Regions from separate parts of the Proteus faecis genome, predicted to be linked through region 1. Evidence: predicted binding sites of a transcription regulator. Region 1 holds the regulator's gene; each other region holds the start of a gene.
The links. The regulator Fur, encoded in region 1, represses iron uptake genes when iron is present. The targets are predictions, from matches to a motif close to ATAATAATGAGAACNACTATCAA.

Region 1 (10,794 bases):
AATTGCGATGGCGATGACAGCGTTAGCTCCCGAACGTATCGCAAATATTGTTGTGATTGATATGTCCCCTGTTGCTTATAACGTTCGCCGTCATGACAAAATTTTTGCTGCGCTTGAAGCCGTAACGGAAGCTCAAGTCACACGCCGTCAAGATGCTGTGGAAATCATGCGCCCTTTTATTGAAGAGGAAGGTGTGATCCAATTTTTACTCAAATCATTCAAAAATGGTAAATGGCTATTTAATTTACCTGCAATAAAAAATGCTTATTCAGACATTATTGGCTGGCAAGAGGTGCCGGCTTGGCATCATCCTGTATTATTTATTCGTGGCGGTTTATCACCTTATATTTTAGATGAGTATCGTGAAAATATAGCTCGCCAATTTCCTCTCGCGACTGCCTTTGTTGTCGCAAACACAGGGCATTGGGTTCATTCAGAAAAACCAGATACCGTTATTAAGGCCATTCGTCGTTTTTTAGAAAAAGCTTAATTAATAGACTTTACTGTTTAAAATAACGTCACTGAAAAATGAGAATTTAATAGAGTGTATAATTATTGTGCTTAAAATTTGTGTCTGTTGATAAAAAGACCAAATCACAATAGGTTAAATTCAGGAAGCAGTGGCGAGACATCACTATGTGGGGTATTATTGGGCGTTTCGCAATTTAGTCATTGGTATACGCCCTTTCACAGCAAAATTTATGGCAAAAGAACAAACTGATCGCACCACACTGGATTTGTTCGCAGATGAACGCAGACCTGGGCGACCTAAAACAAACCCGCTTTCTCGGGATGAACAGCTTAGAATTAATAAACGCAATCAATTAAGACGTGATAGAGTTAATGGATTACGTCGAGTTGAGTTAAAATTAAATGAAGATGCAGTGAATGCTCTCAATGAGTTAGCGACAGAAAGAAACGTCAGTCGTAGTGAACTTATTGAAGAAATATTACTAGAGCAATTGGCGCAAAATCACGCCTTAAAAATGCATCAAAACAAGAATAGCTAGCAGATAAACCACACAAATTCGACAGAATTAGCCTGCTATTTTCGTCAAAATACATTTTTAGTTTTCTATGATGAAAACACAATGCTTATCTTTCACTAGTAATTGTTCAAACACAGACAAATATACTCTAAATATTTTGAAGTGTAGCTAGGTGACAAGTGAATGAGTCACTAGAAACATACAAAAAGTATGTAACTAGTGAGAATAGACGTAGTCAATAACGCTACAATTTGAAATATAACGAATTTAGAATAAAAGAGGTTATCTCACTTTATGGCAATCATAGGAATATTCTTCGGCAGTGATACTGGCAACACAGAAAATATTGCCAAAATGCTTCAAGAAAGACTGGGCGCTGATAATGCCGAAGTTCATGATATTGCAAAATCTAGTCAAGAAGACATCGAAGCGTTCGATATTCTGTTACTAGGTATTCCTACTTGGTATTATGGTGAAGCACAATGTGATTGGGATGACTTTTTCCCAACACTAGAAGATATTGATTTCAATGGCAAGCTTGTTGCACTATTTGGTTGTGGTGACCAAGAGGATTACGCAGAATATTTCTGTGATGCAATGGGTACTATCCGCGATATTATTGAGCCTCGTGGTGCAATTATCGTAGGACATTGGCCAACTGAAGGTTATCATTTCGAAGCCTCTAAAGGGCTTGCTGATGATAATCATTTTATCGGTCTTGCAATTGATGAAGATCGTCAACCAGAATTAACCGAAGAGCGTGTTGACGCTTGGGTTGCTCAAATCAAAGAAGAAATGAGCCTAGACGAAATTCTGGGGTAAAATAAATTCTCAATATTGAGAATGATAATTATTCAATGGTGTGCTAAGATAGTGTGATAGGTGGGGTGTTTATTTTTAAATATCATGCCTATAATCAATGAGGTTATTTATTCACCCGAGTATTAATGAATAAAACCTATTTGTGAGCACAAAAATTAAATTCACCATTAGCAACAGGATTAAATCCGCATGACCGACAATAATAAAGCGTTAAAAAATGCTGGGTTAAAAGTTACACTTCCTCGCTTAAAGATCTTGGAAGTGCTCCAGGATCCTGAGTGCCATCATGTCAGTGCTGAAGATCTCTACAAAAAACTCATCGATATCGGTGAAGAGATTGGTCTGGCTACAGTGTATCGCGTCTTAAACCAATTTGATGATGCTGGTATTGTTACCCGACATAATTTTGAAGGTGGTAAATCAGTATTTGAATTAACTCAACAACACCATCATGACCATCTAATTTGTCTTGATTGTGGTAAAGTTATCGAGTTTACAGACGATGCAATTGAATTACGCCAAAGAAACATCGCTGAACGTCATGGTATCAAACTTTCCAATCATAGCCTTTATTTATATGGCCACTGCGCTGAAGGTAATTGCAAAGAAGATAGCCATGCACATGATGAGAAATAATTCATTCTGGATAATCTCTCAGTAAAAAAAAGGAACTGTGAACAGTTCCTTTTTTATTATTCAAAATTAGGTAATATAAATATCGTTACTTCATCACACTAATACTGTGTTTGACATGTTTTAAATGCACCACAATCGTAAATGTAACAATAACCAATAGTGACCAAGAGCCCCATTTGCCTGCATGTACTGCAGACCAAGCACCAATTTGGTTAGGGTATTGCCAAACACCAAAAAATGTACCGAAATTCTCAGCAAGCCAAATAAAGAAACCTATTAGAACAAAAGCAAGTAATAAGGGCATCTTTCGCTCTGTATCATAAGGCGTAAAATAAACCACACTACGAGCGTAAAGACCTAAAATAAAGGCAGTTAAGTACCATCGATAATCACCAATAAAGTGATGAGAAAAGAAATTAATATAAATAGCAAGAGCAACAAATGTTGCCAGCCAATAAGGTGGGTAATTATCTATACGAAGTTTAAAAAAACGCCATGCTTGAATTAAATAACTTCCTACCGCAGAATACATAAATCCTGTAAACAAAGGGACTTCCCACAATTTTGTGTAAGCAAAATCAGGGTATTTCCATGAACCAATTGCCGCTGATGTTTTAAATAGCTCCATCACAAAACCAACAATGTGGAAAAAACAAATCGCTTTTAATTCATCCCATGTTTCCAACTTTCCCCACACCATCCATAATTGAAAAGCGATAGCGAGAATAAGAAGTACATCATAACGAGGTATGCCAAAAATACCGTTACTTGGTGTTGCAAATAAAATAAAAAAGAAAAATCCCGCAAATAAACAAGACCGCGCCTCTTTCACACCAAAAAAAAGAAATTCAATAATAAATCGTTTTATACCTTTAAAAGGTTTCAATGGTGGTTCTAATAAAAAATCATCCAATCGTTTTAACATGCTTCTTCCTGGAAACTTGCATTATCAAACAGCTTTTAATGCAAAATAATAAATAAGGTGAGATAAAATGAACGGCAAGAAATTTGCCATAGAATAAAAAAACGTACAAGGATGAAAAGGACGAAAAAGAAAGGAATGAAAAAATAAAGGTATTTACCCCCCACTACGATACCCACTCTGACTGCCTTTACTTAGGGTAAATACCTTACGCAAATTCTGCGAAATAACTGAAGCGCAAGAGATAAACATAACCCACTTACATTTATCTCAGACGATATGACATGACGACTTTACTTCATTACTTTTACTACAACTGCATACCACTATTTTAAAACAACTGTTTACTACTTTTACTTCAACTCTTTTGTTTCTACTTCTTAATTAACGCACCCCTACCTTTTTACGACTTATTTTATTTATCGTAATCGTATTTAATTCTTTTTAGTTTTATTTAGGATAAAGTGCAATTAATACACTTTATCCTTATGTCGATATTAGAAAATAGTGAATGGCATTATCACGTTAAACTTAACGTCTTTTTCATCTTGGAAAATATTACTAAAACCACCGTCATAACTTGGAATATCAGAGTGATTATCATAACGGGTATAGTGAAGCTTAAAGAGAGTGCCTTTAGCGCGACCTTCTTGAACCGTATACATAATATCCGCATTCCATGCACTTTCTCTAATACGCTGACCTTGGTCATAAATGGCTTTACCACTTGGCTTAGCATCCCATGCGTAAATATAAGAGGTACCTACAGCCCAACCGGATAGATCCCAGTTTTTCAGATCATACATAACGCCAGCATAAAGTGCTTTTTCTCCATTAGCGTTAAAGTCTGAACGACCATCCCACCAGATATCAAGGCGACCATTTGATGTTGCCCAACCCGGCGTCATACGTTGTAAGAAATAACCTTGATTACCTTCAGCTTTAACCCATGTTCCTTCTACTTTGAAGTCAAATACATTATAGGTATAACCAAAAGTCAGTGCTTGTAACCATGCCAGCCCATCATAAACGTCATTAACGCCACCGCCGGTCACTTTATCTTTAGCACCGTAGAATTGGTAAGACGTTCTTAATGCATTATCAGCAATTGGGAAATCATAAGAAACTTTGCCAAAATACTGATCAATATAACCATCGGCCTGACCAAATGCCGCTTCTAGTACTAGGCTATTTTTAAAATCATATTTGGCGCCGAAAGAGTGAAGATAGCTGATATTGGTTTCTAGATCCGCTTTGCGGAAGTTGTACATATTCCGATACCATGGCGCTTTATATTCATCTGTCCACATATATGAGAAAGATAATTCACCGCTTTTATCGAAATCGAAAACAGCACCCGCTTCTGCACCGCGGTAAGTTCCCGGTAAGAAGCTCCAATGTGGACGCAATAACGTTTGACCTTTAGGTTGAATATATCCCCCTTGAGCCCAGAAATTGCCTAATTTGAATTTTGCAGCCGCTTTATAAACACTTAAGCCACTGCGATCGCCAGTCCATTTTTCATCCCAGCGACTTTTAGCGTCACTAAAACCGATTTCATTAGGTGCCGCAGGGCCACTGTTATTCAATTCAGCCGCACCAAAAGCAGCTAAATCAATACCGATAAAATCACCGAGGTAACCAGATGAGAAATCTAAATTAGCGTTGAATGTAGAATGGTGTAAGTTAGCTTTGTATTTGCCGTAATCGGGGCTATTTGGTGTTAACTCTTTTCTATCACGATCACGTTGCCAATAAAAAAGACCACCCGTTAAGGTTGAGTCATCAATAAACCCTTCAGCATGAGACATTTTTGCAGGTAGTGCAGTTACAAGCAATGCGCCCATAACGGCAAGTGCCACCCTGCCTGGTTTAGCATGTTGCATAACCATAGCATTGTTCCTCTTTGACTTTGACTAAAAAAGAAATAAGCACAATGCCTATTTCCAAATATAAAACCCCAAGTGGGGAAAAAACCTAAATTAGGTTAGAAACAGCATATTTTTCGCGACGCGAATTATCAACCTAAAAAAAAGAATTTTTATCAAAATATGACAAAGGGCACATAACACAATAATCGTTTCATTTTTTTACTTTTATAAAGAGTGATTTGAAAATTTCATAATTGATTGATTTAACTCTATTTTATAAAAAAATCATTAAATGATATAAAATTTCGTTTTGACAGAAAGGAATAATAAGCAGTATTTATAAATAATCTTTTTTAACGATGTGAAATATATGGCTCGTATCACACTTTTATTATTACAGTTTTATTTAGCGTGATGGTATGAAAAAACAAAAGAATAAAGTGATAGTGAATAAATTATTTCAACTGAAATAAATGAAAATTTATCACCGAAAAAAGAGAAAATGACCAATCAATCAAATTAAGAGTAGTAAATATTTTATATCAATAGATGAAAAATCATACAAACCAAGGTGTAAAACAACTAAAAAAATGCTCGATAAATAATTACCGAGCATTTTTCATTAAAATACTAATGTGACTTAAAGTGCGTTAGATTAACCTTGCTGAGAAATCTTCGCCCAAGTGTCGCGTAAGCCTACGGTGCGGTTAAACACAAGTTTATCTGCCGTTGAAAGCTTATCAACACAGAAGTAGCCTTCACGCTCAAATTGATACGCTTTTTCAATAGCTGCATCTTTTAAGCTACGTTCAACAAAACCTTCGCGAATAACTAATGATTCAGGGTTGATTGTTGATAAGAAATCATCTTCTGCTGCTGGGTTTGGTACGCTAAATAGACGATCATAAAGACGAATTTCAGCAGGAACAGCATGTGGAATACTTACCCAGTGAATAACGCCTTTTACTTTACGTCCATCAGCAGGATCTTTATTTAAAGTCTCTGCATCATAGGTACAGTAAATAGTCGTAATTTCACCTTGCTCATCTTTTTCAACACGTTCTGCTTTAATAACATAAGCATTACGTAAACGCACTTCTTTACCTAGCACCAAACGTTTATATTGACGGTTTGCTTCTTCTTTGAAGTCAGCGCGATCAATATAGATCTCACGGCTAAATGGTACTTCACGCGTTCCCATTTCTGGTTTATTCGGGTGATTTGGTGCAACAAGAATTTCTTCACCTTCAGGCATATTTTCAATCACTAAACGAACGGGATCGATAACCGCCATTGCACGTGGTGCATTTTCGTTTAAATCATCACGAATACAAGATTCCAACGCTGCCATTTCGACGTTGTTTTCTTGTTTCGTTACACCAATACGTAGACAAAACTCACGAATAGATTCTGCAGTATAACCACGACGACGTAAGCCTGAAATCGTTGGCATACGAGGATCATCCCAACCATTGACAATGTTTTCTGTCACAAGCTGATTCAGCTTACGTTTTGACATCACTGTGTATTCAAGATTAAGACGTGAGAATTCATATTGACGAGGATGACAAGGGATAGTGATATTATCCAATACCCAATCATATAAACGACGGTTATCTTGGAACTCTAAAGTACATAAAGAATGCGTGATATTTTCCAGTGCATCAGAGATACAGTGGGTAAAATCATACATAGGATAAATGCACCATTTATTTCCAGTTTGGTGATGTTCAGCAAATTTAATACGATAAAGCACAGGATCACGCATAACAATAAACGGTGATGCCATATCAATTTTTGCACGTAAACAGGCTTTACCTTCTTCAAAACCACCAGCACGCATTTTTTCAAATAACGCTAAGTTCTCTTCTACGCTACGTGAACGATAAGGGCTGTTTTTACCTGGCTCTTTTAATGTACCGCGGTATTCACGAATTTCTTCAGCGCTTAACTCATCAACATAAGCTAAGCCTTTATTAATCAGCTCAATCGCATATTGATAAAGCTGATCAAAATAATCTGAGGAGTAATGAATGCTACCTTCCCATTGGAAACCTAACCACTGAACATCTTTTTGAATTGAGTTGATGTACTCAATATCTTCTTTTACTGGATTGGTATCATCAAAACGTAGATTACATTTTCCCTGATAATCTTTAGCAATACCAAAATTCAGGCAAATTGATTTCGCATGGCCGATATGAAGATAGCCATTAGGTTCAGGTGGGAAACGCGTATGAACGCTATCATGTTTCCCAGTAGCCAGATCTTCATCAATAATTTGACGAATAAAGTTCGTTGGGCGGGCATCTGCCTCATTCATGGTCATTTTTTCCTCAAAGCAAAACGCATAATTAACCCACTATAATCCAATAAGCAGGTTTCATAAATACCTTAGCTAAATACACCCCTGAGATATTTATCAAAATAGAGATAAAAAAACGGGAAGTTCAAAAGACTCCCCGTTTTATCGTCTTATTTAACCATCTCTTTATAGAGGATTAAATATCTATATAGAATTTATTTTATCACATTGTAGATAATGGTTTTATTTCCGACCACAACACCGGCAACGGGGTTAGCAATCTTATCAAAATCATCGATATTACTAACAATCACAGGACTTATCATCGATTTAGCATTAGCATTCAGATATTCAAGATCTAATTCTAAGATAGGTTGACCAACTTTAACCTCTGCACCTTCCTCAACTAGACGCTTGAAGCCTTTGCCACCTAACGCAACGGTATCAATTCCCATATGCACGATGATTTCAACACCATTGTCAGTCTCAATACAAAATGCGTGGTTTGTATCAAAAATCTTAACCACCGTACCTGTTGCTGGAGCCATCACGATATTAGAGGTTGGTTTAATCGCTACACCATCACCAACAACACCACTAGAGAACGCTTCATCAGGCACATCTTTCAATGCCACGACTTCACCATCAAAAGGTGCAATCATTTCAAGTAACACTTTTGCAGTTGTGTTGGCTTGTTTTACTGCTGTTTTCTCCATAGATACTGTTGAACTAGCAGGCGCTTCATAAGCCGGCACAGGGCCTTGAGTTAATACTTCACGCATAGCGTTAGCAACTAATTCAGCACGCGTACCCACAATCACTTGAACGCTTTGTTTGTTTAAACGAATAACACCTGATGCACCTAAACGTTTTGCATAGGCATCATTAACAACTGTGGCATCTTTTACATTTAAACGTAAACGGGTAATACAAGCATCAATACCGGTTAAGTTATCTGAACCACCGATAGCCGCGATATATTGACGAGCTTCTTGCTGGATACCTTCTTTACTATTTGCTGGCGCTGTTTTGACATCTTCATCATAACCATCCGCCGTTTCATCACCAACCACTTCATCTTCACGACCTGGTGTTTTCAGGTTAAATTTAGTGATAGTGAAACGGAAAATACCGTAATAGATAAAGAAGAAAACAATACCCTGAACAATCAGCATGTACCAATGAACAGCTAGTGGGTTACGTGAAGATAAGAACATATCCACTAAGCCTGCACTAAAGCCGAATCCTGAAATCCACTCCATGCTTGCCGCGATATAAACAGAAATCGCCATTAAGAATGCGTGAATAACATAAAGCACTGGTGCCACGAACATAAAGGAGAATTCAAGCGGCTCAGTAATACCGGTGAAGAATGCGGCAAACGCACCCGCCATCATAATACCAGCCACTTTTGCTTTGTGCTCTTTACGTGCGCAGTGATAAATAGCAAGAGCTGCCCCCGGTAAACCAAACATCATTACTGGGAAGAAACCTGCTTGATAACGACCTGTAACCCCCACTGTTGCTAAGCCAGAATCAATAGCTTGCTGACCTGCTAGGAAGTTAGGAATATCATTAATACCAGCAACGTCAAACCAGAATACAGAGTTCAACGCATGGTGTAAGCCCACTGGAATTAATAAACGGTTAAAGAATGCGTAAATACCCGCACCTAATGCCCCCATATCTTTAATGCTTTCACCAAAGCTGACTAATCCGCCATAAATCACAGGCCAGATATACATCAGAATAAAGGCAACGATAATCATTAAAAATGAGGTTAAGATAGGAACTAAACGGCGACCGCTAAAGAATGACAATGCGCGAGGCAATTCAACGCTACTAAAGCGATTATAAAGCTCGGCAGAAAGGACACCAACCAAGATCCCAACAAACTGGTTATTTATTTTACCAAAAGCAACGGGAACCTCTTCTAAAGGTAGGCCTTTAATCATTGACACCGCTGCTGGAGAGCAAAGTGTTGTCACGACTAAGAACCCAACAAATCCTGTTAAAGCGGCAGCACCGTCTTTGTCTTTCGACATACCATAAGCAACACCAATGGCAAACAAGACTGACATATTATCGATGATGGCAGCACCAGATTTGATAAGTAAGGCAGCAAGCGCGTTATCGCTACCCCAGCCTACTGGATCAATCCAGTAGCCAATCCCCATCAGAATTGCTGCTGCAGGTAATGTAGCAACAGGCACCATCAGCGCCCGCCCTATCTTCTGCAGATAACTTAAAATATTCACAAACTCCCCCTTGGATAGCCCCTATGCGGGATCTTATTCATACTCATTCATATTTTGTAACAAAATTGATGAGCTAATTATTTAATTCCATTTTTAGTCTAAAAAAATTATTTCGTATCGCAAATTAATTAGTCATAATTTGTGATTTGAGTCACCAATGTCGTATATTTTTTAGCTTAAATGCTAGCTAAGTCAGAAAGCTTATTTTATGATTAAAAATATCTTTTGGCGGGACATTTCGATCATCAGCTAAAAATGAAAAGAAATTCGTGTTATAGATGAGCTACTGATAATCACATGATGAAATAACACGTTACTGAATTATCAGATTTGTCTTTTTTCTATGAGGTTACTATGAGGTTAATCCCCCTATCTACGGCAAAGCAAGTTGGTAAGTGGTCTGCAAATTACATCGTTGAGAAAATCAACGCATTTAATCCAACGGCAGAACGCCCTTTCGTACTTGGTTTACCGACTGGTGGCACGCCATTGGCGACATATAAAGAGTTAATTGAATTACATCGTGCAGGAAAAGTTAGCTTCCAACACGTTGTGACGTTCAATATGGATGAATATGTTGGTATTCCATCTGACCATTCACAAAGTTATCGTACTTTTATGTATGAAAACTTCTTTAATCATATTGATATTAAAGATGAAAATATCAATTTATTAAACGGCAATGCAGAAGATCCACAAGCTGAATGCGAACGTTATGAGGCTAAAATCAAGTCTTATGGCAAAATCAATTTATTTATGGGCGGTGTAGGTAACGACGGTCACATTGCATTTAATGAACCCGCGTCATCACTCTCTTCACGCACTCGTATGAAAACGCTAACTGAAGATACACGCTTAGCAAATTCACGTTTCTTCGATAATAATGTCAATCATGTTCCTAAATATGCACTGACAGTTGGTGTAGGCACATTATTAGATGCTGAAGAATTGATGATTTTGGCAACTGGTTTTAATAAAGCACAAGCCGTAC
Region 2 (10,794 bases), 520 kb from region 1:
GGTAATCCAAAATATCCAATAGAGATTGCTGAAGTTGCAAAAGCCGCTGCTAGTTACAATGTTGCTTTAGAAATGAATAACTCATCATTTATTCATTCTAGAGTAGGAAGTGAGAAAAACTGTATAGAAATCGCTAAAGCTGTACGTGATGCGGGAGGATTAATTGCATTAGGTTCTGACTCACATATAGCTTCTTCTCTGGGAAAATTTGATCGAGTATTAAAAGTATTAGCCCAAATAGATTTTCCACAAGAGCGTATACTAAATGTAACCCCAAGAAGAGTGCTAGATTTTCTAAAATCACACGGTAAAAAAGAGATCCCTGAATTTAGCCATTTTTAACATTGGGTTAAATCATGAATAAAAAAGCTATCCTAAGATTAAGATAGCTTTTATGATATGAAGTGGCTTTAACATTTACTGATGAAAAACAGTTAGTTCTTGTTTCAGTCTATCTGATTGTGTTTGCAATGAATCTAATGAACTAACTAATTCTCGTGTCATTGTTGCGTTAGCTTGTGTGGTTTGATCTAATTGATTTATTGCATCTTCAATTTGAGCAATGCCATTACTTTGTTCATTTGTAGAAATAGAAATATCGTGGATCATTTCATTAATATTTTCAGTATGCTTAGAAATATCTATCATATTATCGTTTGCGTCAGCGGCTAGCTGAAAGCACTGATTTATTTTTTTACTTGAATTAGCGACAAGTATTTTTATCTCTTTTGATGCTAAATTACAGCTAATGGATAATTCTCTTACTTCTTTAGCAACAACAGCAAAACCTTTTCCGTGTTCTCCCACTCTTGCCGCTTCTACGGCAGCATTTAAAGCCAATAGGTTTGTTTGAAAGGCAATATTGTCGATCGTAGAAGTAATATCATTAATTTGTTCAGAGAACGTGACAACTTCATGCATATTTTCAACAACGTTAGCGAGCATTTCATTGCTTTGGTGGATCATCGTATCTGCTTTTGTTACTAGCTCACATGATGCTTGTGTATTTTCTGCATGCTGTTTTGATGTAACACTTAATTGTCGTATTCCTGCGGAAGTTTCGAGTACGGCTGCTGATTGTTGTTCAACTCGAATAGCAAGATTATTGTTCATAACAGCAATATCACTTAATTCTGAATTAATAAGACCTGAGCTATGATTGATATTATTGACTATCCGTTTTATCTGATCTCGCATTTTTTGAATATTAGCAGTGAGAATATTTATTTCATATAGACCTTTTGTGGTGACATCGGTTGCTAATTTTCCATTGCTAATATCTTCAATATTTTTCATTATTGCGTTTAAAGGTGAAATAAAGTTTTTTCGCAGTACAACTTGGACTAAGAAAGAAAAGATAACAATTAAAACTGAAATAACGATTAAACTATAAATAATTTTATCGTACAGCAACTCACCTTCATCCAATGAAGCTGTGTAATAGTTTTCTAGTTGTTGATGATAGGCTGTATAGGCTTGCTCAAAATTGTCTTGATAGGTTTGTGTTGGCTGATTTAAATACTCGTATGTTTTGCCTTGTTCTAGGAAGGCTAAAAATTCAATGAGTGCTACATTAAGTTCAGTATATTTTTGCTCTAATTGTTGCACATAATTTTGATCTTCAACGTTATGAGGAAAATTTTTGAAACTTTCCCATCCATTTTCAACGTGCTGTAGCTTTTCTTTAGTTTGTTGTAATAATGAAGAGATGTCAGTGTTAGCTGTAGCCATTTTATTAATAATTAATAAGTGGCGAGAGCTGGCTCTATTTAAGGTATTACGCGTTTGTAGTAAATCCTCCCAAGTACTATTTAATAGTGATTGTTCATGATAGATATTGTTTAATGTGTTTAAATTTCTCTTGTAATCATTAACTGAAGAGAGGAATAGAACACAGGCTAGACCAAGAAGTAAGATTAAAGAGCCTGTAATAAGCCAAACTAAAGTGGTGGTTTTTAAACCTGACATATTAAAAGAGACGTTTGGCAAATAACGTTGTTTTAAGTTGTTAAACATGTAATGTTATTTCCTTTTTCATAAAAATATAACTGTGTAATTTATTGATTTTTAAGTTTTATTTTTACTTCCTGTAACTGGTATAGACAAAGAATAAAAAAACACATGAAAATATGTTTTTAGGTCACTCTTTGATTTAATGCCATATATCCTTTTGATTTTTTCAAATACTAAAAAATAGTATCGGCATTTTATAAATATTCTTTATGCTTATTTATTGTTCTAATTAATAAATTTATCAAATGTATTTTATTGCTTCGTAATGCTTTGATTTTTAATTAATTTTTCTTAAATATTAAAAGTTAAAGATAAATAATAAAAATGATATAAAAGATACCTCCTTAGAGAATGGTAGTTAACCTGTTGATTTATTATTAATTTTATGTAATTAACTCATTTCTTTTTAAACAATTAGGTTTAAATAGTGTGAGTGCTTCTATTTATAAAATAAAAAAGTAATAATGATTAAAACAGCAATAAATTAAATTATTTTTTGTTTATTTAATAGAACAAATAAGAGACTCTAACGTTATAAGTGAGAGAGAAGCAAAAAGATCCCTAAAGAATGATAGCGTGAAGGGATAAATGTATTTATGATTTTAAGTTATTTAACATTAGTGTTTTATAGTTCTTTTTCTCAAGATTTTTATCTGTGAAGCCAAATTTTGTGGCTAAATGCCTTAGTTGGTCAATATAGAGTGGGAGTTTACTTGGGTCGTCAGTCATAATGGCAAACTCAGCAAATGAGCCTAATTTATCTAACTTATCAATAGTGATATGAAACTTATCTAGAAAATAAATTTCTCTTGATTTTGTATAATTGAGAATACAATGGTAGCCAAGAGTCGTAAATATAGAGACAGTTTTTTCTGCATCTTCGATACGAACCGCTTCACATTGCGATAAATCAGGACCTTTAACGATAAGAAGATTTATTCCTGCGGGATGCATTTTTCTTATACATAAACTGATAGTAGGAGCTGAAAATTCAGTATTATCATGTTCCATGTACCAATCTGTTTCTTTATTTTCAGGCGTAAATAATGTGGCACCTGCTTTTTTTAATTCATTAATAAAATTTTCTGGATTTTGAAGGTGATATTTTAGTTCAGCTTCAAATTTGCCTTGAAAATGTTCAGACATACGTTTTCCCCCAATTAGCGTTAATGAATTATAGCATTAACAATGAGTCCTTTTGGGATAAAAAACTTTTAATGCTATTTAATTATTTTATTTAAATTAGATAAAAGTGTTTAAATACAACAATAGATAACGTTATTATGAAATAAAGGCAGGGGATATAATGTTATTAATAAAGAAAAGAGTTAGAAAAAATAAAGGGGCATTACCCCCTTTATTATTACAGAACACCTTCAAATGGGTTCCAACTTTGATCATTTTTAGTTTCTTTTAAGTAATAGGCATAGTTGGCTGTTATAGCCCATAAAATGTTAACTGCAATACCCACCACATTGATAACACCATTATTTACAGGTAAAAAACCAATAATTGTAAAAATAGCAATATTAATAGCAAATAATGTTAATGCTTTACGCCATAAACCTAAAATAAGAAAGTAAATAAAACCAAAGAAAAATGCCCAGATATTCATTCCAATAAGAATTCGTTTTCCAAAGGCTAGCTCTTTATAAGCTGCTTTAAATTCTGGTGTTTTAGGTGAACCATATTTGTCAAAAAATGAAAAACGCTCTTGCCACTTTTCAGAAAGTTCTTTATTCATTTTAATTCTTTTTACCCTATTGATTAAAGTTAGTCTTAATAGAAAAAGTATCTTTACATAATTTAACATTATGAACAATATAAATTTATTATGAGATGAATAAATATATTTGTTTATATAAAAAGCATTAAAGTGAATATGTTTGTGGTGTTTTTTAATAATTATCTTATTGTTTCAGAATATGTTTTTAATCATTACTCTTAAAGATAAGAACGATAAAATAAAATATCATTTTGAATGGATTTTATAGTGAAAAGAATAAGAAATCTGGCTTATGACAAATACCAGATTTCTTATGGAAGATGAGGTGGGCGATTAGCGCACGACTAATACAGATGATTCTGCATAACTGACCACAGAAGATGCGGTAGAACCTAGAAGATAAGTTTTCATACCTGGATTACGAGAACCAATGACAATTAGCTCTGCTTGAATTTTTTTTGCGGTTTCTAAAATTTTATCGCGAGGATTACCTATAGATACATAAAATTGAGTTGTACTATTGGGAATGTCAATATGCGATAAGTTTTCTTTTAGTGTGGATAATGCAATTTCAATCCGTTGTTTGTCACTTGCTAGTCTGTCTTGTCCTGCAAATGCAAATCCGACAAAAGACTCATAACTTGGAATGACTGATAAAAAATGAATATTCAATTTGTCAGCGACAGACAATGCTTTTAGATGAGACACAACCTTGTCCAATAAACCAAGCTCTGTAAAATCAACGGGTACTAACACTGTTTTTGTCATAGTGGCTCCTAATTAACCTTTTATTATGATTAGGGCTTTAATATTAATTTTTTGTGCATACAAATATGAGTTACCTACTAATCTTATCAGTCAAAATGAAAAACTGCACAAAAATTGAAATTATTTTTATTTTTTGAGAGTTATGTATTTTTTTATATGAAAAAAAGTGAAAAAGAATGGATGTCTGAGCAAACGAATATGTAGCAATATCAAATGGAAATTATAAAAAATAGCGAATAATAATAGCTAATGGATGGATGTTTTATTTTTCTAGTATTGATAGTTATAGATATTATTTTGTTGATATATGACAAAGATTATTTTTTATATTTTTCATAGGTAAGATATGATCTTTATTTAATATTAATTTGTATATCTTGGGTTATAAAGAAAAGTTTAATAAATATGAAAAATTGAAACTAAAAAATAATATTCATATATTTCAACTTGTTATGATTTTTTTCTTTAATGGATAAATGCATATTTACTCTTAATGATAATAAGTGCTATTTAGCTTTCTAAGAGTATTAAAAACATATTACAAATGAGATTGGTTTTTATTTTTATTACAGGTAATTAATTGAAAAAATAAATAAACCACACCTAAATCGCTATATTTTTATTTTTAACTGTGCATAATACCCATAATGTTAATTTTCATCGCAAAGGACGTAAAATATGTTACATCAAGATATGATCAATAAATTGAATGAACAGTTAAATTTAGAGTTTTACTCGGCAAATCTGTATTTGCAAATGAGTGCTTGGTGCGACGATAAAGGATTTGATGGTGCTGCTAAATTTTTAAAAGCTCACTCTCGTGAAGAAATGGAACATATGCACCGTTTATTTGATTACTTAAGTGATACAGGTGCAATGCCTTTACTTGGAGCGATTGAAGCTCCACCTGCTGAGTTTTCATCATTAGCTGAGTTGTTCGATAAAACTTACAAACATGAAAAGCATATTACATCTGAGATTAATAAATTAGCACATGTTGCAATGACAACTCAGGATTATTCGACATTTAACTTCTTACAATGGTATGTTGCAGAGCAACATGAAGAAGAAAAATTATTCAAATCAATCCTAGATAAATTAGCAATGGTTGGTGACAGTGGCAAAGCTTTATTCTTATTAGATAAAGATCTGAACACATTATCAGCATCTGCACATGTTTAATTTTTAGGCCTAAGCTAATAAATGACTTATTACGCTCTGCTGTGAACGAATAGCAGGGCGTTTTTTATTCTTCTGCATCGCCTTCCTTACTATTCTTATCTTTTATTTTTTCTCTTACTAATATTGTTTTTTTGCTCTTAAAAATACTTATTGAATGCTATTTATACAGGGGGATTATTTTACTTTTAGTTGTATTTGGCTATGTATTGAACTGTTTAGACTGTCAATAAGGGTATTATATTTTTTCGAAGTGTAAAAATGGGTGATATTTGAAACAGAAACTGCTCTAAATAACATATATTTTGAGTGCTAGTTCACAACCTTTTATTTCTAATATCAAGAAGCAAAGATCTTGACGTAAAATTGCTATAAAATATTTTCATAAATAAAAAAATCACCTGTAATTTAAGAGGTTATTATGTCATTAAATACACTTAAGACATCTTGGGGTAAATTATCGGCTATTGCTGTTTTATTCCTTGGTATGTCATACCAACAAGCATTAGCACATGCACACTTAAAATCACAGTTACCTGCTGAAGGTGCTGCTATTGAACAAGCACAAGCGCCTAAAGTTATCACGCTAGACTTTTCTGAAGGTATTGAATTAGCTTTTAGCAAAATCAAAGTCACTAATAGTGATGGCAAAGAAATCACCGTAGGAAAACTGACTTTAGATCCCGTTAACAATACTAAATTATTATTGCCTTTAGAAAGTGATTTATCAGAAGGTGATTATTTAGTTAATTGGAATGTTGTTTCTGTTGATGGACACAAGACAAAAGGTTCTTATCAATTTAGTGTAAAATAATGACACCTGAAGACGTTTATATTTTATGCCGTTTTTTCCATTTCGTGGCAGTCATGTTTATGTTCGGACTGAGCTTCTCGGCTGCCATTCTTGCTAAAGATAAGTTCATTCCTCTTATTCAGGTTCGTTTGCGCCCCGCATTAGCTATTAGCACTGTTATCGTCTTTATTACGACTTATTTATGGATGATTGTGCAATCTGGTATTATGGGGGATGGTTGGGAAGATGCTTGGTCATTTGAAATATGGCGAGCCGTCTTAGGTACTTCGTTTGGTCAAATTTGGCAATGGCAATTGGTATTAGCAACCGCTGCATTGGCTATTTTATTTATACACCAACGCTATATTCGCAACTTTTCTTTATTAATTATTTCTTCAATTATGTTGATTTTACATGCATCAATTGGTCATGGTGCTATGTTTACAGGATCAGAAGCGATATTCTATAAAGTTAATCAAAGTATTCATCTTATTAGCGCAGCGTATTGGTTTGGTGGTTTATGGCCATTTGTCACTTGTTTGCAGTTTTTACGGAATAAAGATGAGCTTGCAGATGGGATGATCAGGCCTATCATTGGTACAATGAAGCAGTTTTCACTTTTTGGTCATCTTGCTGTTTTATTGGTGACGATTACCGGTATTATCAGTGCCATTATGTTAATTCCTGGATGGCCAGCAGTACAATTATCATCTGAATACCAAAGCATGTTATGGCTTAAAATTAGTTTAGTGTTGTTAATGCTTGGTTTAGCTGTAATCAATCGTTATGTCTTAGTTCCTCATATTCGTAAGAAAAATAACTTTCAATGGCTGCTAGTAAATAGTTGGCTTGAACTATTATTTGGAACAATGGTTATTTTTACCGTAGCCATCTTTGCGATTAACTCACCTGTATAGATTGCGATATAATTTAAAAAACCTAATTTCTTAAGTGAGATATCTACATGAAACGTTTCTTATTCGCGGGAATGTTAATGCTCTTTACTTTTCAAGCATTCTCGGCGGCACCTATTTCAACGGTCAGTAAGCTTCAATTTGGTGACGATTGGCCATTTACACGTGAAGAAGTGATGCTTAATTGTCGTGCTGATGGTGCTTGGTTTGTGATTAATCCAGCAACACTGATGCAGTATCCTCTTAATGAAATTGCAATGAAACAAATGGAAAGTGGCAAAGTAAAAGCGCAGCTAATTGATGTTATTTTGCTACCAGATCCTCATTCACCTGAAAAGAAAAAATCAGTAGAAGTGATACAGAGCGCGATTAAGTCGCTTTGTGAGAACAATTAATCAATTGATTGATAATATAGATAAGAATTTTTTATTTTTATCATGTTGATTTAAATAATAAAAATAAATAACAACGATTTTTTGAGTAGAAAATAGTGTGCTACTAGGTTGTTTACTGGATCTTTACATATTGTTAGCTAATATTTAACAGTAGGTTGTGAGATAGAAAAGTCTGAGAAAGTCTGAGTGAGTTCTCGATTTTTGTTTATGCCGTAAGCAACATTTTACTTTTTAGCGCACGGCTCAAAATGAGCCATTTCCCTAAGCCAGATAAATGATTTATCTGGCTTTTTTTATTTCGCTTTAGCATCCTCGTTATGCCACTTTTAAAATCCAGTGGTGATTATCTTTATCATAAGCATGGCGATAAAGCAGAATATTTTGATCTTTCAGTTGGGCTGGAATGCTGGTGTTTTCATCCCATCCATCTAATTGCATGCAAAATTCTTTGTCATAATCACATGGTATATGAATATAAGCTAATTGATTATCGGAAGAGTGTTTTAAAGTAATATCTTCAATTTCATAGCAAGCAATTTTCAACGTTATCTTTTTCATAATAAAACTCCGGTTTAAGCGATGTTGTGTTCCGTTATGTTTTGTTAGAGGCATTTATTTCAAAGAATGCTTTTTGACCAAACAGAATTAAGCATAGTATAAATGGAATCGATTTCCAAAATGTTTTTTGAAAATAAAAAAAGCGGATCATTTTTTGTGATCCGCTTTAAATAAATCTTCTGAAATAGGGCTGAATTATCTAATTTTTAAGGTTTAGGTATTGCCGTTCCCCATTCATTCCAATCTTTAGGTTCTTTATCATTTAAAATGAAATTCTGTTCCTGTTTTGCTTTTGCTTGTAATGGTGTGGACGGGGGGGTTGCAAAAGTGATCCCACCACGTATAAATTGCTTAAATGTTCCACTACGGATAACACCACCAGTTAAGCCAAACGAGAAGTTATATCCAGATGAGAGCCAAAACTCTGTATTATTTCGAACAAGGTATTGGTATTTTTTACTAATACGGATGTGAATTAATACTCTGTCAGACATGTTACCTAGTTCAAGGCCTGTTACGGCGCCGACTTCCAAACCACGGTAGTAAATTGGTGTACCAATTTGTACCGAGCCCGCTTCAGTGGCATTTAACACAAGGTTTAATCCATCAAGATAGCGTGAGTCTGTAATGTTGGATGTTTGTAATTCAAATTTACGATATACACCCCCATTGCCGGGCTCTGCTTTAATATATGGTTGTATAAGTGAATCTAAGTTATCTAATCCCGATGCTGTTAATTCAGGAGTAACAACAGCGAAGCGACTGCCTGATCTCGCAAAGGTTTTGACATAATCAGGATAGAGTACAGCAGATACAGTCACTGCTTTTCTATCAGGTGAAAGGATCAAGGATTCGACTTGCCCAATATCAATTCCTAAATAACGAATTGGCATTCCTTCAGAGAGTTTACTGGCATCATAGGTTTTTAAAGTAATCTGTGCACCGATAGCTCGTGCGCTAGTTTCTGATGGATAGAGTTTGTAACGTGAAACGTTACTATTGATATTTTCGAAATTATCAAAACTGATTGCGCCTTTTAATGCGCGATTTAATGGCGTTGCTTCGACAGTTAATCCTGAGCCATTAACAGATACTTTAGCAGCCCCTTCAGTCCAGAAGACACTTTTTTCTGTGAGTAGATGACGATATTGTTTAGAGATATATACATCAATATCAAATTCATCTATTAAAGGTCGAACATCAGTAATTTCACCGACTTGAAATTGATGATAAAGAACCACAGAACCTTTTTGTATCCCGGGAAGGCTTGATGCTTTTAAAGTGAGTGTTACAGGTAATTCATTGCCATTCACACTGGCTTTAGCAAAAAAGTCGTTACGATAAAGACGATACTGTTCTTTAGGTGAGCCTTTAGTACCTTGAATAAGATGAATGCCTCCTTCAAGCCATTCTTGAGGTGTCGCACCTTGAACTTCAATGCCATTTAGGCCCATGTTGACGTTAATTCGGCTATTGGCAACAAATTTGCTATTTTCATAAATATAATGCTTATATTCAGGGGCAATAATTGCATCAAAAATAACCCCGTCATCACTTATATTACGCTGAATGATTTGTCCAATAGTTATTCCTCTAAAAAGAATAGGTTGCCCTGCATCAACGCCCCAACTTTCTTCACTGGTTAGAGAAATAATTAATCCATCTTCGCCATATATCGCTTTACCCGCATCTACAGAGGTTGCTGATTGTAAAACGAATTGCTGGTTCTCTTGTGCTGGAGGACTATTTTCCGGGGAATCAAAAGCGATTGCACCATTGATTAAAGCAGAAACACTTTCCATTTTTACTGATACACCACTTTTTAAATTGAAATCACCTTGAAAGCCAGAGACGTTCCAGAAATGGCTATCTTGACGAATTAAGTGGGCATATTGTTTATCAATACTAAGTTCAATAAAAACACCCTGATTATCAGGACGAATTGCATAGCTATATACTTTACCAACAGGAACTTGACGATAATAAACTTGAGAGTCAACATTGAGTGAACCCAATTTATCTGCTGTTAACGTTATTAATTGCTGATTTTTATCTATATTAGCTTGAGGACGAACATCCTGAGCAATAAATTTAAACTGCTTTTCACCGTCCCCGGGTAACATGCTGATATAGTTACCACCAACTAAAGCATCTAGTCCAGATACACCGGAAAGACTAGCTTTAGGTGTAACCAACCAAAACTGTGTGTTTTGGCGTAGTGCTGTCGCAAGATCTTTGCGGATATCAGCCGTAACAATCACTTGGCGTAAGTCATCACTTAAAGTGACATCTTTAACAAGACCCACATCAACGCCTTGATAGCGAATAGGTGTCCTGCCAGAGACAATTCCTGATGCGGTTTGAAAATCAATCGTGATTTGTATACCTTTATCTTGCCAATGTTGGAAAAGCAACCAACTAGCAATAAACATGGCGATAACAGGGAGA
Region 3 (10,794 bases), 590 kb from region 1:
AATAGCAATACCATAATTATCAAGAAATGCGCCAACATCATAAGCGTGATGTTTACCTAAATTAAACGCTATCACACCTTGTCGAGAATCATTGCCATAAAGCGTTAAAGATTTTACTTTTTGCAACTGTTCTTGGGCATACTTCATTATATGATTTTCATACTCAGCAATATTATTCATGCCTAATTGTGAAAGATAATCTAATGCAGCACCTAAGCCAATCATTCCCATTATATTCGGTGTTCCTGCCTCAAAGCGCCAAGGTGCATCAACATAGGTAATATCACCATTAATGTGAACATGCTTTATCATCGCGCCACCGCCTTCCCAAGGCGGTAATTCATTCAGTATCTCTTTTTTACCATACAACAAGCCAATACCAGTAGGTCCATAAAGTTTATGGCCGCTACAAACAAAAAAGTCACAATCAAGTTGTGAAACATTAATTGTTTGATGCATTGCACTTTGAGCACCATCAACCAATATATGTAACTCCCCTCCTTGCTCAATAGCATATTGGCGAGCATCACGAATAATTTGAGCAATAGGATTCACTGTGCCCAATACATTTGATTGATGCGTAAGGCTGAGTAATTTAGTTCTTTTGTCGATTAAGCGAGGTAATTGAGCTAAATCGAGTGTACCATCTTGTAATAGCGGTAATACACGAACATTAAAACCATACTGTTTTGCCAACATATACCAAGGAACAATATTTGCATGATGTTCCATTTCCGTAATGATGATATTGTCACCGTCATTTAAAAATCGTTGGCTATAAACATTTGCGAGTAAGTTGATCCCTTCCGTTGTTCCCTTAACAAAAATAATCTCTTCTTCGCTATGGGCTCCTAAAAAATGACTGGCTTTTTTACGGACATTTTCAACTAATGTTGTCGCATTTGCACTTAACGTATGAATGCCGCGGTGAACCGCGGCATATTGTGTTAAGGCAAATTGCTTTTCATGTTCAATGACGCAAGCCGGTTTCTGAGCACTTGCGGCACTATCGAGATAAATCAATGGTTTTCCTTTTACTTGTTGTAAAAGAATTGGAAAATCATCTCGCGCTTTTTCAATGGAATGCGTCATAATGCCTTATTTTATACCTCTAATAAGCGCTGATTAATTCTGTCTAATACCTGCGCCTTGATCACACTATTTTCTAGCGATTCAGTTAATTCTGCCGCAAATGCATGGATGATCATTTTACGGGCGTCATTTAAAGCAATACCGCGTGAACGCAAATAAAATAGTTGTTCATCATCAATTCGCCCTACAGTGGCACCATGACTACATTTCACATCATCAGCATAGATCTCAAGCTGTGGTTTAGTATCGATTTGCGCTTTCTCACCCAGCAACAGATTGTTATTAGTCATTTGACCATCTGTTTTTAATGCCTGAGGTGTCACGGTGATCATCCCGTTAAATACGGCTTTCCCTGCATCCATCGCAATACTTTTATGCAGTTGACGACTCTGGCAATTTTTTTCACCATGAACCAACCATGTACGGGTATCCGCTATTTCGCCTGCTTTAGGTAATACAACGCTATTCATCGAAAGCGCTGTATTTTCACCTTTTAGTGCCGAGCTCGTGTGATGACGACTAAGTTTAGCACCTAATAAAAATGCATAACTATTGACTCTAGCATCACGACCTATCATCAGATCGTTATGAGCAAAATGCTGACTTACACCATTCTCAAAACTTAATTTGATATGGTTAAACGAGGCATTATCACCAATCGTTGCGGTTAATCTTGCCCCTGTAAAATGACGATTTTCGTTGTTACTGCTGATATAGTGCTCTATCACTTGCATCTGAGTATTCGCACCAACATCAAGGTGAAAACGATAATTTGCACTATTTACCTCAGTGCCTTGCTCCCCTTGAGTAATATTGAGGATATAAAGTGGTTTATCCGCAATAACATCTGATTTCAGGGTAATAAGCAAAGGATGTGGCGCTAAACTTTCCACTAAATGCAAGAAAATTTCACCATTTACTGCTTTGGGTAATTCACTTTGGTTATCAAGTAAAGTGACTTGATAAGGGCCAAAGTCTCTGCTGCTTTCTATCGGTGAAAATGTGCCATTCACCATAACAATACGGTAGCAATCAAAAGATAATGCGTGTTTGGCCATTAAACTTTGCACATCAAAAGGTGGCAACTGTTGATAGTGCTGGCTTAACGTCTCTTCTAATGGCGTATAATGCCAATCTTCATGGCGGTAAACAGGGAAACCGACTTTCTCGACTTGCAACCAATGATTACGAGCATTGAGATTATCGTCACCTTTACGTTGATGATATAACGCTGAAAACATCTTTAGTGCTTGTTGATTACGCAGTTCAACTTGGCGCTGTTTTTCACGCTTTTCATTGAGGGTCAATAAGCCAGCCATAACCTTGTTCCTCCAATTTTTGCGCCAATGAAAAATCACCTGATTTAATGATTTTTCCCTGATAAAGCACATGTACAAAATCAGGTTTAATATAATCAAGAATACGTTGGTAGTGTGTTACAACAATAAAAGCACGTTTGCCATCACGCAAACTGTTAACACCATTAGAAACGATTTTTAATGCATCGATATCAAGGCCTGAATCCGTTTCATCTAAAATACATAATTCAGGCTCTAATGCAGCCATTTGCAAAATATCGTTACGTTTTTTCTCACCACCAGAAAATCCCACATTAACTGAACGTGTTAACAAATCTTGTGGCATATCCAATAATTTGATTTTATCTTCAATAAAATCTTCAAAATCAAAGCGATCTAGTGGCGCTTGACCACGATATTCTCTCACCGCATTCACTGAAGATTGTAAGAAAAATTGGTTGCTAACACCGGGTATTTCAACAGGATATTGAAACGCCATAAAAATACCTTCACCTGCGCGCTCTTCCGGTTCTAACTCTAATAAATCTTTATTTTTAAAGGTAATTGAACCTTCATCAACTTCATATTCATCACGCCCAGCAAGTGTTGCCGATAAGGTACTTTTACCCGAACCATTTGGCCCCATAATTGCGTGAACTTCACCTGCACGAACTTGCAAATCTAATCCTTTAAGGATCTCATTGCCTTCAACACTGACATGTAAATCTTTAATCTCTAACATAATATATGCCTTCGGTATTTTTATACTCAGAATTTGGTTAATAATCGTTAACCGACGCTATGCTCTAAGCTGATTGCTAATAATTTTTGTGCTTCCACAGCAAATTCCAGCGGTAATTCTGAGAACACATCTTTACAAAATCCGTTTACAATCATTGAGATTGCATCATCTTCACTTAACCCGCGTTGACGGCAATAGAACAACTGGTCCTCACCAATACGTGACGTTGTCGCTTCGTGTTCAAGCTGTGCTGAGTTATTCATTACCTCAACGTAAGGGAAAGTATGCGCACCACACTGCGTACCAATTAACATGGAATCACATTGGGTAAAGTTACGAGCATTTTGCGCACCAGGGAGTACTTTTACGAGTCCACGATAACTGTTTTGACTTTTACCCGCAGAAATACCTTTAGAGATAATGGTTGATTTGGTATTTTTGCCAATATGGATCATCTTAGTACCTGTATCTGCTTGTTGGTTGCCATTCGTTAAAGCAACCGAGAAAAATTCAGCAGTCGAATTATCTCCTTTTAAAATCACACTTGGATATTTCCAGGTGATCGCAGAACCTGTTTCTGATTGTGTCCATGACATTTTGGCATTTTCGCCTTCGCAGATAGCCCGTTTAGTCACAAAATTAAGAATACCGCCTTCACTATCGCCACCAGAGAACCAGTTCTGTACAGTCGAGTATTTTACTTCGGCATCTTTATGGATAATGACTTCAACCACAGCAGCATGAAGCTGATAACTATCACGAACAGGTGCTGAACAGCCTTCAATATAACTGACATAACTGCCTTCATCTGCAACCAGAATAGTTCGTTCAAATTGACCTGTTTGAGCCGCATTAATACGAAAATAAGTTGATAATTCCATTGGGCAACGAACCCCTTTGGGAATATAGACAAAAGTACCATCAGATGCGACCGCAGCGTTTAGTGCAGCAAAGTAGTTATCATGGCTTGATACAACGGTGCCTAAATATTGGCGCACTAAATCAGGATATTCTTGAATAGCTTCGCTAAATGAACAAAAAATAATGCCATGCTCAGCGAGCTCTTCGCGATATGTTGTAGAAACAGAAACCGAGTCAAAAATGGCATCAACAGCAACGGCTTGCCCTTCTCTTACAGGCACACCAAGTTGGTTAAAGGCATCTTCAACTTCTTGAGTTAAATAATCTTGCGAGGCTTGTCTATCACTCACTACCGCCTCATTTGTGCCACCAGCGCAACTACCATTGGCACAACATGAACTGCAAGATGGCGCTGAATAATAGCTATAATCTTGATAATTAAGTGATGGATAATCTGCTTTTAACCAATGAGGCTCTTCCATTTCTAACCAATGGCGATAAGCATCTAAACGAAATTCCAGCATCCACTCTGGTTCATTTCTTTTTGCCGATATTGCACGTACAACCGCTTCATTTAATCCTTTTTCTAAGGTATCGGTTGAGATATCAGTATAAAAACCTTCTTTATAGTGATGATCGCTTAACCATCCCTGAACTTCATCACCAATTTCAACATTGCTCTGAGACATAATCTAACTTCACTATGTTATACCCCGAAGCTCTCACCACATCCGCAGACGTTTTGAGCTTTAGGATTATTAAATTTAAACATTTGATTAAGTCCTTCACGAACATAATCAACAACCAACCCATCGATAAATGGCATTGCTTTTAATGAAACAAAAAGTTTTGCTCCATTATGTTCATAAACAAGATCATCATCATTTGGGGCAGTAGCGAGTTCAATAACATAACCATACCCCGTACAACCAGAGGGTTTAATACTTAAGAAAAGCCCTTGTTTTTCAGGATTTTTCTCAATTAAATGGCAAATATGCTTTGCCGCACTATCCGTTAATACAATGCCTTGCCAAGCTGTGTCATTAAGAGAAAAAGTTTCAACGTTGTTTGTCATTTCTGACCTCATTTCGAAAGGAGATTGATATCTTTCCTGACACTAATGGTAATGATAACCCTTATCACTTCAACCATGTCTTTTGAAAGGATATTCTATATATGTGTATTTTTTGTTCTATTTTTGCGGTTTTTATGTTAAGAAATAATGTTAACACTATGTAATATAACACTTTTCTGTTTTTTGATTACAAAAAATAAAACTTTTAATTTTTCTTATATTTCGCACAATACGCATATAAGTTGCAATATAAATACACTTTATATGTTATCACTGAAATTTAGAGAAAAAAGCATAAAAATGTATTTTCACATACAGCTTACTAGCTCCATTTACATTTATTTTTATGCTTATAATAAGGGACAAGATAGCACCACTTATGTGGTGACCTCTTATTGGATTGTGTGCTCTTCGAACTTATTTACTAATAGTGATGGTTTGGATATATTTATTTGTACATTCAAGGGTTTGACTATTTTTTTGCTTGTTTGATTGGCTATTGAAGTTACTAATCAATTGCAGTTGCCATACTCGATTCGTTTTAATATCAGCTGCTAAAACCCCTTCATAACTCACATTTTCTTTTGCATATTTTCCTTCAAAAAAGACATGTCGACTTTCCACGCTTGGGATAGTCAATGTTTTTATTGATGTGGATATTTCATTCATGCCATCTATTATCGCAATATTATCAACGATGCCTTGTGCTCCTGCATCCACATCGTAACTCATTGTATCGTTCATTTTAAAATAAACCAAACGAACCTCTGCCAAATCACAAATAGGTTCTGATTTATAAACCATCATTTCTGTTGTGACATCCTGAACATTATCTGGTAATGATTTAAAATAATTTTCAGTATCTTCTCTGCTCATTGTAAATGAAGTGGGATAAGCTATATTAAAACCAGAAACAGTTTGTACTGGAATATTACTTATATCGTTACTCGTTTTAGAGGTAGAATTATTATCACATCCACTGATTAATAAACCTGCAATTAATAATACTGTAGTGTTGAATTTAGAAATAGTTAACATTATTGTTCGTCTTATCTTTTATTATGAAGATAATGATTATCATTAAAAATAAAATCTAAATAAAGAAATAATTTTATTTTCTCTCTCTATTTTTATTCTTTTTGATATTATCTATAAATGTAAAAAAACGCACAAAGCGAGTATTTCACTTTGTGCATATGTCTTTTATTCCTTAAGAAATAACAGATGTTGTTAATCTGGAAATACACACTTGACGACCTTCATCATCAAATATTTCTATTGACCAGACTTGGTGTGAACGTCCTAAATGAATAGGTTTGCATACACCTCTTACCTTACCTTCTCTCGCTGAACGAATATGATTCGCATTGATTTCTAGCCCAACAATCTTTTGTTCACCTTCAGTACAAAGATAACCCGCAACAGAACCTAATGTTTCAGCTAAAACAACAGAAGCACCACCATGTAAAAGTCCTAAAGGCTGCTTAGTACGATGGTCAACAGGCATTGTTCCTTCAAGATAATCATCTCCAAGACATGTTAATTCAATGCCCAAATGGCTCATCATATTATTTTGTCCGATATGATTAAGATGCTCAATTGTCGTTTCACGTTTCCATATCATGGCATAATCTCCAAAAGTGCCTGTAGTGGGTGTTTTAACTCAATATTATCAATACGTTTCACCTGACTACGACAAGAATAACCAGTACTTAAACAACGCATTGTTGGTAATGTTTTTAATGCATTACCCCATGAGAGTTGATAAATTCCCAACGAGTTTTCGTAATTATTTAGTTCATGTCCATAAGTACCTGCCATTCCACAACATCCAGTGCTCACAAATTCGAGTTGCTGCCCATAACGTTGGAAAATAGCCTGCCACTGTTTCATACTTTGTGGTAGCGCCGTCACTTCTGTACAATGCCCGAAAAGATACCATTTTTCGGCATCATCACGAACAGCTATTGGCTCAGATACCAATTGACTTAACCATTCATGAACAAGTTGAACATTGAAATCCCCACGCTTATCACCCAGTATTTCACGATATTCATCGCGATAACAAAGTACTAATGCAGGATCAACTCCCACCATAGGGATGCCTAATTTTGCAACACGATTAAGCATGATTGACGTTTTTTGCGCCGTTTTACTAAATTGCTGTAAAAAACCTTTAATATGTTGCGCTTTACCATTAGGTGAAAATGGCAACAAGACAGGTTTAAACCCAATCTTTTCAATTAGCTTGATAAAATCGGCAACCACTTTTGCATCGTAATAACTGGTGAAAGGATCTTGTACCACCAGCACATGATGACTACGTTGCTTTTCTGATAAATGTTCTAAATCTTCTAGCGTCATATCTAACGCGTTGTGCCCAGCCAATTGCTGTCTCAATGTAGGTGATGACAGCAAAGGTAAATCGACCATCCCTATCGTGTGCTTACTTAATGTTTGCACCAGCGGTTGTTTCATAAAAAAATTAAAGAATCTAGGTGCTTTCGCCATAATCGGCGTTGTTAATTCAACATTAGCGACAATATGATCTTTTAACGGACGTAAATAACGCTGGTGATAAAGCTCAGTAAACTTAGAACGAAACGATGGTACATCAATTTTAATCGGACATTGTGTTGAACAAGCTTTACAAGCCAAACAACCATTCATAGCCTCTTTAACTTCATGAGAAAAGTCATATTCACCACGTTTGGCTTTCCAAGTATTACGTGTTTTCTCAATTAAACCTCTTAAGCTAGGTTTATTATTTTCAAGGCTAGATCTAAGTTGTTTTGGGCTAACGCCTTGCTCTGTTAATAAGCGCAGCCACTCTCTTACGAGTGCAGCTCGTCCTTTAGGAGAATGAATGCGTTGTCCGCTAATTTTCATTGAAGGACACATTGGGCTTTTGGCATCAAAGTTAAAGCAAAGTCCATTACCATTACAATCTAATGCACCTTTGAAATCTTGACGCACAGATAAAGGAATTGTGCGGTCAAAGGTACCTCGTTTGATCGCATCAACTTGCTTCATCGGCTCATCGACCGCTAAAGGTGGACATATTTTCCCAGGATTTAATCTATTTCGAGGATCGAACACCGTTTTGATTTGACGCAGCTCATGATAGAGTGTTTCTCCGAAAAATTCGGGGCTATATTGCGCTCTAAAGCCTTTTCCATGCTCACCCCAGAGTAACCCACCATATTTGGCTGTTAACGTGACAATGTCATCTGAGATAGATTTCATCAATAGTTCTTGTTGTGGATCGCACATATCAAGAGCAGGTCTTACGTGTAATACACCAGCATCAACATGGCCAAACATGCCATAATTGAGCTGATGGCTGTCAAGCAATGCTCTAAATTCTGTAATATAATCAGCAAGATGCTCTGGTGGTACACAGGTATCTTCGACAAAAGGAATTGGCTTTGCTTGCCCTTTAGCGTTACCTAATAAACCAACCGCTTTTTTGCGCATGGCATAAATACGGTTAATATCCGCCAAATCTTCGCAGACTTGATAACCGATCACACCACCCTGACCCTCTTTCATTAATGAATCTAAGCGCTGGCATAATGATGCAACTTGTGAAGTGATAAGATTTTTATCATCACCCGCAAATTCAACAATATTAAGGCCTTGCATATCTTTATCAGGTATGTCAGTAATCAACTCTTTAACGGAGTGCCAAACAATATCTTCACGAGCGAGATTTAATACTTTGGAATCAACAGTTTCAACAGACAGTGCATTTGCTTTAACTAAAAAAGGCGCATTACGTAATGCTGAGTCAAAAGAGTCGTATTTCACGTTGACTAAGCTACGCTGTTTAGGAATTGGTGTGATATCAAGTGTCGCTTCAGTAATAAAAGCTAACGTTCCTTCAGAGCCGGTTAAAATTCTCGTTAAATCAAATCGTTTCATGTCATCACTAAAGACATGACGCAAATCATACCCGGTTAAAAAGCGATTTAATTTCGGGAATTTTTCAAGAATAAGCTTTCGTTGCTCTTTGCAACGGGATAAAACGGTACGATAAACTTTACCGATTGCAGAACTCTCTTGGGCAATATTTTCTGCTAGTGCGGTATCCATAGCTCGTGTTTCAAGCAGTTCACCACCTAACAAAACCGCCCTAACACCAAGAACGTGATCAGAGGTTTTACCATAAACCATCGAACCTTGCCCTGATGCATCGGTATTAATCATTCCACCTAATGTAGCGCGGTTACTGGTAGAAAGTTCTGGTGCAAAAAAGAAGCCGTAAGGTTTTAAAAAGAGATTAAGTTCATCTTTTATCACTCCTGCTTCCACTTTCACCCAACGTTCTTCTGGATTTATCTCAATGATGCGTTTCATATAGCGAGATAAATCGACAACGATACCATCTGTTAAAGCCTGCCCATTGGTACCTGTTCCTCCTCCTCTTGGAGTCAGGGAGAGCGAATGAAATCGAGGTTCATCAACTAAGCGAGCAATAATAGTTACATCAGCTGTTGAGCGAGGAAAAACAACCGCCTGAGGTAATAACTGGTAAATACTATTATCTGTTGCCATAGTGAGTCTATCAGCATAACTACTGGAGATATCACCGGTGAAACCGTTTTTTCGAAGAGTATCAAGAAATTCTGTTGTGAGTTCACTGACTTGCGGTGCTTGCGATATACGTGGGATCATTTGTTATAGCTCTTTAATCTAATAGTCCACATTGCTTAATTTTAGATGTTGAAATGTATACTAAGAGGTACTTTGCCTCATTTTGTACTTTCAGACCGATACCTGTTCACCTTATCATACAATTCTGGCAAATTGAGTAGTGATATAAACAACGTGATATTTGCAATGTTTATTCATCTGCTTCTAGCATTTTTATTCGTGTAGGGATTTAAAACCATGGAAAAACCGCAGATCCATACAGATATACCCAAAATTTTATTCACTGTTCTTTTTATTTCTTTTTTTATTATCGCCAGTTTTTGGATCCTAAATCCCTTTATTGTGGGTTTCATTTGGGCTGGAATGATTGTTGTAGCAACGTGGCCTTTACTTCTTATTCTTGAAAAGCGAGTAAAGTATCGTTGGCTATCAACCATGATCATGATGATTTTGATATTACTGATCTTCGTTATTCCTATTATCTTATTAATTAGTAGCGTCATTGATAATAGTGCCCCTTTAATTGAATTAGCAAAATCACCTTCGAATATTCAACCACCTCAATTATTATGGCTTAACGATATCCCTATGATAGGTAGCACGCTTTATGATACATGGCACTCTATTCTTGTCACTGGGGGCAATGCGTTAATCTCAAAAATTCAGCCTTATGTCGGACAAGCTGCAAACTGGTTTTTTGCACAAGCCTTAAATATTGGTCGATTTGCCCTACATTTGGGTGTGATGTTGTTATTTTCAGGCTTACTGTTTTTACAAGGTGAAAATGTCGTATCTTGGTTGCGCCATTTTGCTATTCGCTTAGCGGGTCAACGTGGTGATGCGGCAATCTTACTTGCATCCATGTCTATTCGCGCAGTCGCATTAGGTGTGGTTTTAACCGCCTTAATTCAAGCTATTGTCGGTGGTATCGGTCTTGCTGTATCTGGTGTGCCTTATGCTACGGTATTAACCGTGATTATGTTTATTTGCTGCCTTGCTCAAATAGGTCCTTTATTAGTATTGATCCCTTCAGTTTTATGGTTATTTTGGACGGGTGATACAACATGGGG

Region 2: ftnA (non-heme ferritin) is a predicted target of Fur. The motif match lies at 5,052-5,074, and genes of this name have one in related genera.
Region 3: sufA (Fe-S cluster assembly scaffold SufA) is a predicted target of Fur. The motif match lies at 5,114-5,136, and genes of this name have one in related genera.

What each region holds. Positions count from the first base shown of each region.
Region 1 covers NZ_JASVWV010000001.1:801,605-812,398, forward strand. The annotation lists gene ybfF (esterase) at 1-490, shown strand, start outside; gene ybfE (LexA regulated protein) at 702-1,010, shown strand; gene fldA (flavodoxin FldA) at 1,284-1,811, shown strand; gene fur (ferric iron uptake transcriptional regulator) at 2,001-2,447, shown strand; gene QSH13_RS03790 (DUF817 domain-containing protein) at 2,533-3,372, opposite strand; gene chiP (chitoporin ChiP) at 3,867-5,261, opposite strand; gene glnS (glutamine--tRNA ligase) at 5,896-7,563, opposite strand; gene nagE (N-acetylglucosamine-specific PTS transporter subunit IIBC) at 7,761-9,803, opposite strand; gene nagB (glucosamine-6-phosphate deaminase) at 10,158-10,794, shown strand, end outside.
Region 2 covers NZ_JASVWV010000001.1:280,671-291,464, reverse strand. The annotation lists gene QSH13_RS01345 (phosphatase) at 1-342, shown strand, start outside; gene QSH13_RS01340 (methyl-accepting chemotaxis protein) at 418-2,016, opposite strand; gene cyaB (class IV adenylate cyclase) at 2,608-3,159, opposite strand; gene QSH13_RS01330 (DUF2628 domain-containing protein) at 3,377-3,757, opposite strand; gene QSH13_RS01325 (universal stress protein) at 4,073-4,507, opposite strand; gene ftnA (non-heme ferritin) at 5,186-5,689, shown strand; gene copC (copper homeostasis periplasmic binding protein CopC) at 6,108-6,500, shown strand; gene copD (copper homeostasis membrane protein CopD) at 6,500-7,396, shown strand; gene QSH13_RS01305 (YebY family protein) at 7,444-7,788, shown strand; gene QSH13_RS01300 (DUF1480 family protein) at 8,104-8,346, opposite strand; gene QSH13_RS01295 (PqiB family protein) at 8,553-10,794, opposite strand, start outside.
Region 3 covers NZ_JASVWV010000001.1:213,288-224,081, forward strand. The annotation lists gene sufS (cysteine desulfurase SufS) at 1-1,092, opposite strand, end outside; gene sufD (Fe-S cluster assembly protein SufD) at 1,104-2,411, opposite strand; gene sufC (Fe-S cluster assembly ATPase SufC) at 2,386-3,132, opposite strand; gene sufB (Fe-S cluster assembly protein SufB) at 3,180-4,682, opposite strand; gene sufA (Fe-S cluster assembly scaffold SufA) at 4,700-5,068, opposite strand; gene QSH13_RS01015 (hypothetical protein) at 5,486-6,106, opposite strand; gene menI (1,4-dihydroxy-2-naphthoyl-CoA hydrolase) at 6,279-6,692, opposite strand; gene ydiJ (D-2-hydroxyglutarate dehydrogenase YdiJ) at 6,689-9,745, opposite strand; gene ydiK (AI-2E family transporter YdiK) at 9,962-10,794, shown strand, end outside.